3 regions of the Pseudomonas syringae pv. tagetis genome follow, and region 1 is predicted to be linked to each of the others. Evidence: predicted binding sites of a transcription regulator. Region 1 holds the regulator's gene; each other region holds the start of a gene.

Region 1 (4,343 bases):
GCCGGTGCTGCCGATGGAGCCGCAGACACTGGACTGGAGCCGTGCAGCGAATCGAGCAGTTGCTCGAACTCATCATCGGTAATGTCATCGCTGGCCGCTGGCTCGGCTACCGGCGCGGCAGCTTCAATCGCCGGCTCAGGCTCAGGCTCAGGCGCTGCGACTTCGTCTGCAGATTGTGGTTCGGCCAGCCGCGACAGCGCGGCCAGCAGTTCTGGCGTCGCCGCAGTAACGTCAGTCCGTTCACGTACCTGACCGAACATGCTGTTGACGGTGTCCAGAGCTTCCAGGACCACATCCATCAGTTCGGAATCAACGCGACGCTCACCCTTGCGCAGGATGTCGAACACGTTTTCGGCGATGTGGCAGCACTCCACCAGCTCATGGAGCTGGAGGAAGCCGGCGCCCCCTTTTACAGTGTGAAAACCGCGAAAAATTGCATTGAGCAGATCAGCATCATCCGGTCGGCTTTCCAGCTCGACCAATTGCTCTGACAACTGCTCCAGAATTTCGCCGGCCTCTACCAGAAAATCCTGAAGGATTTCTTCATCGGCGCCGAAGCTCATGGGGTGCTCCCTAAAATTAACCGTCAACAGACCTTAGAAGCCGAGGCTCGATAGCAGATCGTCTACATCATCCTGTCCGGATACGACGTCTTCACGTTTATCGGCATGAATCTGCGGACCTTCACCCTTGGCGAGATGTTTTTTAGGATCTTTTTCAGCAAGGATGGATTGTTCGTCATGTTCGATGCCTGCGAAGCGATCGACATGACTGGCCATGAGCACCAGTTTGAGCAGATTGCTTTCGACTTCCGTAACCAGTTGCGTCACGCGCTTGATGACCTGACCCGTAAGGTCCTGGTAATCCTGGGCAAGCAGAATGTCGTTGAGGTGTCCGGAAACCTTATGGGTTTCCTGCTCGGTACGCGTCAGGAAGCCATCGACCCGCTTGGCCAGCTCACGGAATTCCTCGGCACCGATTTCGCGGCGCATGAAGCGTCCCCAGTCATCGCTCAGCGCCTTGGCATCGGAATTGAGACCGGCCATGAGCGGCGTACTTTCCTCGACCAGGTCCATGGTGCGGTTGGCCGCATTCTCGGTCAGCCTCACCACATACGACAGGCGCTCGGTTGCGTCCGTGATCTGCGACACTTCCTCGGCTTGAGGCATGTGTGGATCGATGTGAAAGTTGACGATTGCACTGTGCAGCTCACGAGTCAGCTTGCCCACTTCCTGATAAAGGCCGCGGTCGCGTGTCTGGTTGAGTTCATGGATCAGCTGCACAGCGTCACCAAAGCGACCTTTTTCAAGGCTGGTGACGAGTTCCTGCGCGTGTCTTTTTAAGGTCGACTCAAAGTCGGCCATCGAATCATTGTTATCCATAGCGCCCTCGCGGCATGCATCAGCTATTGACGCGTTCAAAGATCTTTTCGATCTTCTCTTTCAGCGCTTGAGCCGTGAATGGCTTGACTACATAACCGTTCACCCCGGCCTGGGCAGCTTCAATGATCTGCTCACGCTTGGCTTCGGCAGTGACCATCAGCACGGGAAGGCTTTTGAGGCGATCGTCCTTGCGGACCTCGCGCAGCAGATCGATGCCGGACATGCCAGGCATGTTCCAGTCCGTCACCAGAAAGTCAAAGGCACCGCTTTGCAGCATCGGCAATGCGGTCAGACCATCATCCGCTTCCGATGTGTTGGTAAACCCCAGATCACGCAAAAGGTTCTTGATGATCCGCCGCATCGTTGAGAAGTCATCAACGATGAGGATTTTCATGTTCTTGTCCAATTCGACCTCCAAGCAGTCTTTAACGCGTTCAGCACCTGAACACGCTGTTCACTCAATACTGGCACAGCACACCCCCGGCTGTACGAAACGACGACGGGCTTGGCACAACAACAGGCAAAGACCTGAACAACAAGCCCATCAGGGCACTGCCCGACAGGCTTTTGACTCGTCTATCCTGTTACCACGTAACGCTCTGCACAGCCGGTATGCAGATACTGCGCGACCACAGGCCGCACCGCATCTGTCAACGCGCTCGCCACTCCCCCAAACGCCCTCGCAAACGAGCTGCGCACTGGCTGTGTAACTGACTGACCCGAGATTCGCTGACCCCTAGAACTTCTCCGATTTCCTTGAGGTTCAGCTCTTCGTCGTAGTACAGCGCCAACACCAGACGCTCGCGCTCTGGCAGGTTGGCAATTGCATCGGCCAACGCAGCCTGGAAGCGCTCGTCTTCCAGGTCGCGCGACGGCTCAAGCGAACCGCTTGCGCCATCCTCATGCAGCCCTTCGTGATCGCCGTCCTGAAGCAGGTCGTCGAAACTGAAGAGGCGGCTGCCCAAGGTGTCGTTCAAAATCCCGTAATAATCATCGAGACTCAACTGGAGTTCGGCCGCAACCTCGTGATCTTTAGCATCACGACCGGTTTTAGCTTCAATTGCCCGAATTGCGTCACTGACCATGCGGGTATTGCGGTGCACCGAGCGTGGTGCCCAGTCCCCTTTGCGCACTTCATCCAGCATCGCACCACGGATGCGAATACCGGCGTAGGTCTCGAAACTCGCACCCTTGGTGGAATCGTATTTGGTCGAGACTTCAAGCAGACCGATCATGCCGGCCTGGATCAGATCCTCGACCTGCACACTGGCCGGCAAGCGCGCCAGCAGATGATAAGCGATACGCTTGACCAATGGCGCATAACGCTCGATCAACTCGTACTGTGAGTTACGGGAAGCCTTGCTGTACATCTGGTAGCCGCTCGCAGTCATTGCACAGGCCCTGCACTGGTCTGGTGAACGAGTCGCTCAACGAAGAACTCGAGATGGCCCCGCGGATTGGCTGGCAACGGCCAGGTATCAACCTTCTGGGCAATGGCCTTGAACGCCAGTGCACATTTGGAACGCGGGAATGCTTCGTAGACGGCGCGCTGCTTCTGCACGGCCTTGCGCACGCACTCGTCGTACGGCACGGCACCTACATACTGCAGCGCAACATCAAGAAAACGGTCCGTTACTTTGGTGAGTTTGGCGAACAGGTTGCGCCCTTCCTGAGGGCTCTGCGCCATGTTGGCCAGGACCCGGAAACGGTTCATGCCGTAGTCGCGATTGAGCAGCTTGATCAGGGCGTAGGCATCGGTGATCGACGTGGGCTCGTCGCACACCACCAGCAACACTTCCTGAGCGGCGCGCACGAAGCTGACCACCGATTCACCGATACCGGCAGCCGTGTCGATCACAAGTACATCGAGGTTGTCGCCAATCTCGCTGAACGCCTGGATCAACCCTGCATGCTGGGCCGGGGACAGATGCACCATGCTCTGGGTGCCTGAGGCGGCAGGCACGATACGAACCCCACCTGGCCCCTGCAACAGAACGTCGCGCAATTCACAACGACCCTCTATCACATCGGCCAGTGTACGTTTAGGCGTCAGCCCAAGCAGAACGTCGACATTGGCCAGACCCAGATCGGCATCCAGCAGCATGACGCGCCGGCCAAGCTCGGCAAGGGCCAGTGAAAGATTCACTGACACGTTAGTCTTACCGACGCCACCTTTGCCACCGGTCACCGCGATAACCTGTACGGGATGCATGCTGCCCATGTTATTTCTTTACCTTGTCTTGCGTAGACCGAAACCACATCGAGGGCTGCACGTTCACAAACGAACACTGCCTGGCAGACCGTTGACGCAGGGACATTCCAATAATATCCATCACTTAACCCACTCTCTTGCCAGGGGTGTGATAGAGGTCAGCAAACATATCAGCCATTGCTTCCTCGCTAGGCTCATCCTGCATCTGCACACTCACCGCGCGGCTTACCAGTTGATGACGACGCGGGGTATGCAGGTCATCAGGAATACGTGGTCCGTCCGTAAGGTAGGCCACAGGTAATTCATGACTGATCGCCAGGCTCAGGACTTCGCCGAGGCTGGCTGTTTCATCAAGCTTGGTCAGAATGCATCCGGCCAGGCCACAACGTTTGTAACTGTGATAAGCCGCTGTCAGAACCTGCTTCTGGCTGGTGGTTGCCAGGACCAGATAGTTACGCGACTTGATGCCGCGCCCTGCAAGACTTTCCAGCTGCATGCGCAGTGCCGGATCGCTGGCTTGCAGGCCGGCGGTGTCGATCAGCACTACGCGCTTGCGCAACAGCGGTTCCAGCGCCTGGACCAGAGACTGACCAGGATCGACATGAGTGACCGGCACGTTGAGGATGCGCCCAAGGGTCTTGAGTTGCTCCTGTGCGCCGATGCGGAAGCTGTCCATGCTGACCAGCGCGATGTTCTGCGGGCCGTACTTCAACACATAACGCGCCGCCAGCTTGGCCAGCGTGGTGGTC
Region 2 (4,343 bases), 2.0 Mb from region 1:
GGTTCTGGATCGAATCCGCTCAGACCATCGCCAAAGGGACTTTGCGTGTGGGCGCAGGCCAGGCCAGGTCGATATCGGCCAGATCACGCTCAGTGAGACGAATCTGTTCGGCAGCGATGTTCAGACGGATATGTTCCGGGTTGGTGGCCTTGGGAATGGCGATCATATTGTCCTGACGCAGGACCCAGGCGAGGGAAATCTGTGCCGGTGTTGCGTCGTGGCGTTTGGCGATTTCATGCAGGGCAGGGTGGTAAAGCAGGTCGCCAGCCTGGCCGATCGGGCAGTACGCCATCAATGGCAAATGACGATCGGCGCTCCACAGCATGAGGTCGAATTCGATGCCGCGCTGTTCCGGGTTGTACAGCACCTGATTAGTGGCGCAACGCGGGTTGTTGAGTTCGATCATGTCCGGGACGTCAAAGTTGGAAACACCCCAGGCCCCGATTTTGCCCGCTTCCTGCAGACGTTCGAATGCTTCGACGGTCTCGGTCAGCGGGTACTTGCCTGGCCAGTGCAGCAGATAAAGGTCGATATAGTCAGTGTTCATTCGTCGCAGGCTGGCCTCGCACGCGGCCGGGATACCGTCGCGGCTGGCGTTGTGCGGATAGACCTTGCTGACCACGAAGACTTTGTCACGCTGCCCGGCAATGGCTTGCCCGACAATCTCTTCGGCAGCGCCATCGGCGTACATTTCGGCCGTGTCGATCAGGGTCAGGCCCTGTTCGATGCCAAGGCACAGGCCAGCGATCTCTGCTGAGCGCAAGTGCCCTTTTTCACCCATGTGCCAGGTGCCCTGACCCAGCACTGGTACAGTTCTGCCTGCCAATTCCAGTGTGCGCATGTGACCCCCTGCAATTTAATAAGCAGCTAAGTGAGCGGTTGAGTAAGCAGGTCTGAGGCAACAAGAGGCGCACGAGGTTCCGTGCTCCCCATCGCAAAGCCTGTTTAAACCCGGAACTGCTTCAACAACCCGTTCAGTTCTTCGCTCAAACCTCGCAAGTGCAGGCTGGCCGAGGTCGATTGTTCGGCGGCCAGGGCGGTGCTCTGGGACAGCTGCGCGGCCTGGGTCACGTTCTGGTTGATGTCATCCACCACATGCGTCTGCTGCAGGGTGGCGCTGGCAATGGAAGCGTTCAGGCTGTTGAGATTGCGCAGCGCCTGGCTGATGGAGGTAAGGCTCTGGCCAGCCTGATTGGCCTGCTCGATCGTCAGTTGCGAGGAACGGCTGCTGTCACCGATCACCTTGACTGCTGCGTCGGAATGCTTTTGCAGCCGCTCGATCATTGCCTGAATTTCGGCGGTCGACTTCTGAGTACGCTGGGCCAGCAGACGCACCTCGTCGGCCACCACGGCAAAGCCGCGGCCCTGTTCACCCGCACGTGCCGCTTCGATGGCAGCGTTCAGCGCCAGAAGATTGGTCTGTTCGGCAATCGAACTGATCACTTCCAGCACACTGCCGATCTGCGTGCTCTCGCTGGCCAGGCTCTGCATCACTTCCACGGCCTGACCGATCGTGCTGGATAGGTGCTCAATCTGCTTCAGGCTGTTGTCGATGTTGACCTGACCCTGTTGCGCCTGGGATTCGGCATCGCGCATCTCGCTGGCGGCATGCTCGGCATTCTTGGCCACGTCCTGCACGCCGTAGGTGACTTCGTTGACGGCGGTGGCGACCAGGTCCATCTGCTGGGACTGCTGCTCGCTGCGGTTTTGCGCCTGCTCTGCATTGTTACCCAGGTCGGTGGAGGCCTTGCCCAGTGCCACGGCCGAATTCTGCAGCTGCCCGACGACATTGCGCAGCTTGGCGACAAAGGCGTTGAAGTGCGTGCCCAGTTCGGTGATTTCATCCTTGCCGTGGGTTTCCAGCGTGCGGGTCAGATCACTCTCGCCGCTGGCAATGTTGGCCATTGCACCGACCGCCGCTCTCAGCGGTCGCACAATACTGCGCACAATCATGACCAGCAGCAGCACCATGACCAACACAATTCCTGCGATGAAGATCCCGGCGTTCCACAGCTGTGTCTTGAACTCTGCCGCTACATCGTCCACATAAACGCCCGAGCCCAGAATCCAGCCCCATGGCTGAAACAGTTGCACGTAGGAGGTCTTTTTCACCGGTTCGCTTGCACCCGGCTTGGGCCAGCGATAATTCACCATCCCGGCACCCTTGGCCTTGGCGATCGCGACCATTTCGCTGAATACCGCAAAGCCGTCCGGGTCCTTGATGGTCGATATATCCTGGCCATCAAGTTTGGGGTTGGTGGGGTGCATGATCATGACCGGGCGCAAGTCGTTGATCCAGAAATAGTCGTTCTGGCTGTAACGCAGCCCCTTTATCTCTTTCAGCGCCTGCTGTTGCGCAGCCTCGCGCGTCATGCTGCCCGCCGCTTCGAGCCCTTGGTAAAAGGTGAGTATGCCGCTGGCGGTCTGTACCACATGCATGGTTTTCTCGGCCTTGGCCTGATACAGGTCGTTGTGAATCTGCCTGAGCAGCGTCGCGGACAAAACGAAGAGCATCAGCACTGAAACCACAAGGATCAGCCACAGACGGCGACTGATGGACAAACTGCGCATACTCATGATCGTCATCCCATGCATTATTTTTTCTTTTTATGGCCGCCGGGTCGCGCAACGCGCGATACAGAGCCTCTTAACCTTCTCGGCGCATCATGACCAAACATGAGATGGCAGTCACATTTTTTTACAGGCCTGCACGGGTATAGCGAAAGGCTTACATCAAGAGGCGCGATTGGCTCTATCGACTGACCCCCGATGAATGTAGGATCCAATTCAACAGCTGCAGCGAAGGAACGCCGCAGTGATCAGGGAGGATCGACCATTGCCAGGAGGCTACTGACAGGATGTCGGAATGGTCATGTTGCAAAACCACCCGCTTCGGCGGGTTTTTTGCGTCTGCCGGAATAAAAGTGCGGCGCTATCAGCGATCCGGTTCGCAGCCCTTGAGTACCAGCCTGAGGATGGTCTGGGTCGCAGCCTCGTAATCAACGTCCTCCAGCTTCGCCTTGCCGGTGACGGTTGCGATCTGCCAGTCGAAGTCAGCGTAGGTCTGGGTTGCGGCCCAGATAGTGAACATCAGGTGGTGGGGGTCGAGCCGGGCAATCTGCCCGCTGTCGATCCAGGCCTGAATGCATTCGATATTGTGTCGCGCCTGGCCATTGAGCTGTTCGATCTGCTCTGCGGTCAGGTGCGGTGCGCCGTGCATGATTTCGCTGGCGAAGACTTTCGACGCGAAGGGCAGGTCACGGGAAATCTGGATCTTCGAACGAATGTAACTGCCCAGCACTTCGGCCGGCACACCCCGAGGGTCGAATGGCGTCGACGCTTGCAGGATGGGCTCGATGATGCTTTCCAGTACCTCGCGGTAGAGGTTTTCCTTGGATTTGAAGTAGTAATAGACGTTGGGTTTGGGTACACCGGCCTTGGCCGCGATATCGCTGGTCTTGCTGGCGGCAAACCCCTTATCGGCGAATTCCTCGCTGGCAGCGCGCAGGATGAGTTCTTTGTTGCGCTCGCGGATGCTGCTCATGACCCGGTAATTCCCTTGCCTGCACGGCGGTCGCGCATGTTAGCACCGGGTTTGTGCAGCGCTCAATGTCGAAGGCCCGGAGCCGATTTGCACCGGGCCGGACGACTCAGGTGCTCATCAGTTCCTGAACCCTGGCAGCCAGGTCATCAATTGCAAACGGCTTGGTCAGCACCCGCATCCCTGGCCCGAGTTGCTCGTCACCAATGGCAGCGTTTTCCGCATAGCCGGTGATGAACAGGGTTTTCAGGTGCGGGCGCACCTCGCGCCCCGCATCGGCCATTTGTCGCCCGTTCATGCCGCCGGGCAGGCCCACATCAGTGATGAGCAGATCGATATGCACATCCGAGCGCAACAGCTTGAGGCCGGCAAGGCTGTCGGCTGCCTCGATCAGGGTATAGCCCAGATCGCCGAGTGCGTCGGTGAGCAGCATGCGCACCGTCGGTTCGTCGTCCACGATCAGGATAGTCTCTCCAGACTGCGTGGACTCGAACGGCTTCTTGTCCACATGGCCCTCGTCGCGGGTTGCAGTGCCGTCGTAACGCGGTAGATAAAGGGATATTGCGGTGCCTTTGCCCACCTCCGACTGAATGCGCACCCGACCGCCGGACTGATTGGCGAATCCGTAAATCATCGACAGACCAAGGCCCGTACCCTGGCCGATAGGCTTGGTGGTGAAGAAGGGGTCGAAGGCCTTGGCGATCACATCGGGTGTCATGCCGGTGCCGGTGTCGGTCACGCACAGCGACAGATAGCGGCCCTCGGGCATATCGTGCACTCGCGCCACATCACCTTCTATCCA
Region 3 (4,343 bases), 1.6 Mb from region 1:
GGCCTGTCCACCGCAGGCGCCATTGCCAGCCTGAGCATGGGCATCCGCGCGCCGATCCTCGACGGCAACGTAAAGCGTGTGCTGGCGCGCTTTACGGCGCAAGAAGGCTATCCCGGCGAACCCAAGGTGGCCAAACAGCTGTGGGCCACTGCCGAACGCTTCACACCGCACAGCAGGGTCAACAACTACACCCAGGCGATGATGGACTTGGGCGCCACACTCTGCACCCGCAGCAAACCCAGCTGCCTGCTCTGCCCGCTGGAGCGCAGTTGCGAGGCGCATATGTTGGGCCTGGAAACACGCTACCCGATCCCCAAACCACGCAAGACTGTCCCGCAGAAACGCACGCTCATGCCGATGCTCGCCAACGACGACGGCGCGATCCTGCTTTATCGCCGCCCCTCCAGCGGCTTGTGGGGCGGCCTGTGGAGCCTTCCGGAACTGGATGACTTCGATGATCTGCAACACTTGGCCACACAACATGCGCTGCAACTGGGCGAGCACCATGAACTGCCGGGGCTTATCCACACCTTCAGCCACTTCCAGTTGAGCATCGAACCCTGGCTGGTCAAGGTTCGCGAGTCCGCCGATCACGTGGCCGAGGCCGACTGGCTCTGGTATAACCTCGCCACCCCGCCACGCCTGGGCCTTGCTGCCCCGGTGAAAAAGCTGCTCAAACGCGCAGCCGACGTATTGAACGCAGGAGAGTCGTCATGACCCGCACCGTAATGTGCCGCAAATACAAAGAAGAACTGCCTGGCCTGGAACGCGCGCCCTACCCTGGCGCCAAGGGCGAAGACATCTTCAACCACGTCTCGCAAAAAGCCTGGGCCGACTGGCAGAAACACCAGACCCTGCTGATCAACGAGCGCCGCCTGAACATGATGAACGCCGAAGACCGCAAATTCCTTCAGACCGAGATGGACAAATTTCTCTCGGGCGAAGAATACGCCCAGGCCGAAGGCTACGTACCCCCCGAAAAATAAAGCGTTTCACGCAGTGGAGGTCGTAAGCGTCGGTAATAATTCGAATTTTTTAAAAAACACGCTTGACGACCTCCTGAAAAACACGTCTAATGCGCCCCGTTGCCCAGATAGCTCAGTCGGTAGAGCAGGGGATTGAAAATCCCCGTGTCGGCGGTTCGATTCCGTCTCTGGGCACCACCTTCCGTTTTCAGGTGATGCCAAGCACACCTGAAAACACACAAAAAGCCCGCCTCGTGCGGGCTTTTTGCTGTCTGGGGTTTCCAAACGCCCCCCCTCTTGTAAGTCCAAAGTTATGTAGGCAGATCCCATTCGATCTGGAAACCTCCTCTCACCACACGGTCAAGCGCCCGCCTCCACCAACCGAGGATACATTCCACTTAACCATTCTCCCTTTTCACTTAGCACAAAGCTGAATTCAAGATAATTTTTTCTGCACGCTATGCTAAGCCCTTTAAATACGGCATCTAACAGAATTTTTTTCAAGATAACATTTCAGACCACTGAGATATTTCTCGCATGCCTACGTTTACTCACCATGATCTTGTGCTTTTGAATCCGTCCTTCGACTCAGATCTGGTTGATGTGCTGAGCGAACTGGAGCATCTACGTCGCCTCAGGCTTGAAGGCGATACACCACCGCAGGTGTTCTACCAACTCAAATCGCTTTTCCACGCACTGGAAAGCCTTGGGTCTGCCCGTATAGAAGGCAACCACACTACTTTGGCGGACTACATAGACAGCAAGGTAGGAGGCAAGGCTCGAGCAACGGACCAGTTGCGCGAGGTTGCCAACATTGAAAGGGCAATGGATTACCTTGAGCAGATCATGACGCCGGGCGCTGTGCTGACCGAGCAAACGATTCGAGAACTACACGCGATGACGGCCGATGATTTGGTACGCGAAGGCGACAGAACGCCTGGCGCTTACCGCAATGGAGGTGTCCAGATATCCCAATCTGACCACCTGCCGCCCGATTTCATTCAGGTTCAGGCTTATATGCAGGAGCTTGTCGACTTCGTGAATCGTGAAGACTCTCCAAAATACGATCTCATGAAGGTAGCGTTGGCCCACCACAGATTTGGATGGATACATCCATTTGGCAACGGCAATGGTCGCGTGGTCAGACTGCTTACCTACGCACTCTTGATAAAGTACGGCTTCAACGTCAGCACAGGCGGGTGCGTCCTGAATCCTACGGCCGTGTTCTGCAATGATCGAGAGCGTTATTACGCCATGCTTGCCAAGGCCGACAAAGGAACAAAAGAAGGGCTTGAGGAGTGGTGCACATACGTACTGCAAGGTATTCGTGATGAGGCTGAGAAAGTCGACCGCCTCACAGACTATGCCTATCTGACCAAATGCATCCTTGTCCCGGCTGTGGCGTTCGCACGTGAACGAGAATGGATCACAGAAACAGAAGAGTCAGTGCTGTCTGCCGCAATCAAGCTGAAGATCGTAAAGTCTGCAGATGTAGCAAAAGTGCTGCCTCGACAGTCAAGCAATCAACGAACTTACCTGATTAGAAAGCTAGTGGATCAAGGAATGCTTTTGCCCCTCAGTGCGGGTGCCAGACAGTACACCATCGGTTTTTCAAACAACTATCTGATTCGAGGAGTCATCAAGTCTCTCAGGGATCAGGGGTTCATACCTGAACCACTTGAAAAGCCTTGATCATGAGTTGAAGGCCGCACGAGCGAAATTAGCCTCTCCGTGCGTTTGAGGCTGGAAAATTCATAGCCACCACAAACCATAGCGCTGACGCAGAAGCGCGGACGAGAGCGCCCATGAGCACGCTCATCCCATTGAACTAATTTTCCCTGGCCACCCTCGAAGCCATACATTTGCTTCCACAAGGAAAATTCCGTGCTCAAACTTACTGCGTCCGCCCTCATCATCGCCGCCACGCTGGGTCTGGCTGCCTGCGACAGCAAGTCCGAACAGAAAGCACAGGACGCTCAGGCTCATCAGGAGAAATCCCAGGACAAAATGGAATCTGCCCAGGAAAAAGTGAACGAGGCGGCGAAAGAGAACACCGAAGCGGCCAAGGACAAAGCTGCGTCCAAGGAAGCGGCTGCCGAAGAGTCGAAGACCTTCGTGCCGACGTCCGAAGTGACCAACACCATTCAGCCAGAAAAAAAGTGAACACCGTGAACACTCTTCACAAAGTTTTCACAGCGGCCGCGTCATTGTGGAGCTGCTCTCAAGTGTGAATCCTTAAGCCCGCTCCCCCATCGCGGGCTTTTCTTTGTCCGGGATTTGGCGGGCAAAGCACTTTCGCGCAACCACGATACTCAAGTGCCGCGTGTTTTTTGGCAGAAAAAACGCAACTTTCCTGACGCCAGAAAAACTGCTTGATTTATTTTTCGGATTATTGCAAAGCGCATTCATGCCACAGCGTTTCGAGTCGATACTCTAACTACAGTAAGTCCACAAATACACCAAGGGGCAGGTTATGTTCGGAAACAAGAACAAAGCTGAACTGACAGCCATGAAGGCCGAGGTCGATGGACTCAAAGGACTGACAAGCGCGCTGGAAAAATCGATGGCGGTGGTCGAGCTGGGTCTCGACGGAAAGATTCTCAGGGCCAACGATAACTTTCTCGCGGCGATGGGCTACCGGGCGGACGAGCTGGCAAGCAAGACGCACCGCGACTTCTGCGAACCGGAGGTACTGCGCAGCCGCGAGTATGCCGATCTCTGGGCGTCCTTGAAGGCCGGGAAATTCATCTCCGGTACCTTTAAGCGCGTCGGCAAGAATGGCCACAGTGTCTGGCTTGAGGCCAGCTACAACCCGGTGTCAGACACGCAGGGCAACGTCTTCAAGGTGGTCAAGTACGCCCTGGACGTTACCGCACGCGTAATGCTGGAGAACGAGACCACCAGCAAGCTGGCGGCAGTAGACAGGGCCATGGCAGTTTGCGAATTCGAGCCCAATGGCAATGTCATCACTGCCAACAGCAACTTCCTGAACGTCATGGGTTATGCGCTGAACGAGATCAAAGGCAAACACCACAGATCGTTCTGCGAACCAGCACTGGTCAACAGCCCGGAATACTCCGAATTCTGGCGCAAGCTGAATCAGGGCGAGTTCATCGGCGATCAGTTCAAGCGCCTGGGCAAACATGGCCGGGTTGTCTGGCTGGAAGCCACGTATAACCCGGTTTTTGACGTCGACGGCAAGCTCTACAAGATCGTCAAGTTCGCCAGCGACATCACCCACCGTGTCGAGAAGCAGGAAGCAGATGCGCATGGCGCGTCGCGCGCTTATCACATTTCGGCAGAGACCGAAAAAGTGGCCGAACAGGGAACCCTGGTCATTCAGGAAACCGCTCGGGAAATGCGTCAGATTGCCGAAAA

What was found. The regulator FliA, encoded in region 1, starts transcription of late flagellar genes. The targets are predictions, from matches to a motif close to CTAAAGTTTNNNNNNNNNNNGCCGNTAA.
Region 2: the regulator FliA is predicted to act here: its motif matches at 2,654-2,681, upstream of MME58_RS09035 (methyl-accepting chemotaxis protein).
Region 3: the regulator FliA is predicted to act here: its motif matches at 3,186-3,213, upstream of MME58_RS27505 (methyl-accepting chemotaxis protein).

Annotation. Positions count from the first base shown of each region.
Region 1 is NZ_CP092923.1:3,971,138-3,975,480, forward strand. It holds gene MME58_RS17590 (chemotaxis protein CheA) at 1-563, opposite strand, end outside; gene MME58_RS17595 (protein phosphatase CheZ) at 597-1,382, opposite strand; gene MME58_RS17600 (chemotaxis response regulator CheY) at 1,402-1,776, opposite strand; gene fliA (RNA polymerase sigma factor FliA) at 2,033-2,773, opposite strand; gene fleN (flagellar synthesis regulator FleN) at 2,770-3,603, opposite strand; gene flhF (flagellar biosynthesis GTPase FlhF) at 3,719-4,343, opposite strand, start outside.
Region 2 is NZ_CP092923.1:1,970,235-1,974,577, forward strand. It holds gene MME58_RS09030 (aldo/keto reductase) at 20-841, opposite strand; gene MME58_RS09035 (methyl-accepting chemotaxis protein) at 946-2,577, opposite strand; gene MME58_RS09040 (TetR/AcrR family transcriptional regulator) at 2,936-3,544, opposite strand; gene MME58_RS09045 (PAS domain-containing hybrid sensor histidine kinase/response regulator) at 3,651-4,343, opposite strand, start outside.
Region 3 is NZ_CP092923.1:5,596,318-5,600,660, forward strand. It holds gene mutY (A/G-specific adenine glycosylase) at 1-717, shown strand, start outside; gene MME58_RS25045 (oxidative damage protection protein) at 714-986, shown strand; tRNA gene MME58_RS25050 (tRNA-Phe) at 1,088-1,163, shown strand; gene MME58_RS25055 (Fic family protein) at 1,503-2,657, shown strand; gene MME58_RS25060 (hypothetical protein) at 2,850-3,128, shown strand; gene MME58_RS27505 (methyl-accepting chemotaxis protein) at 3,439-4,343, shown strand, end outside.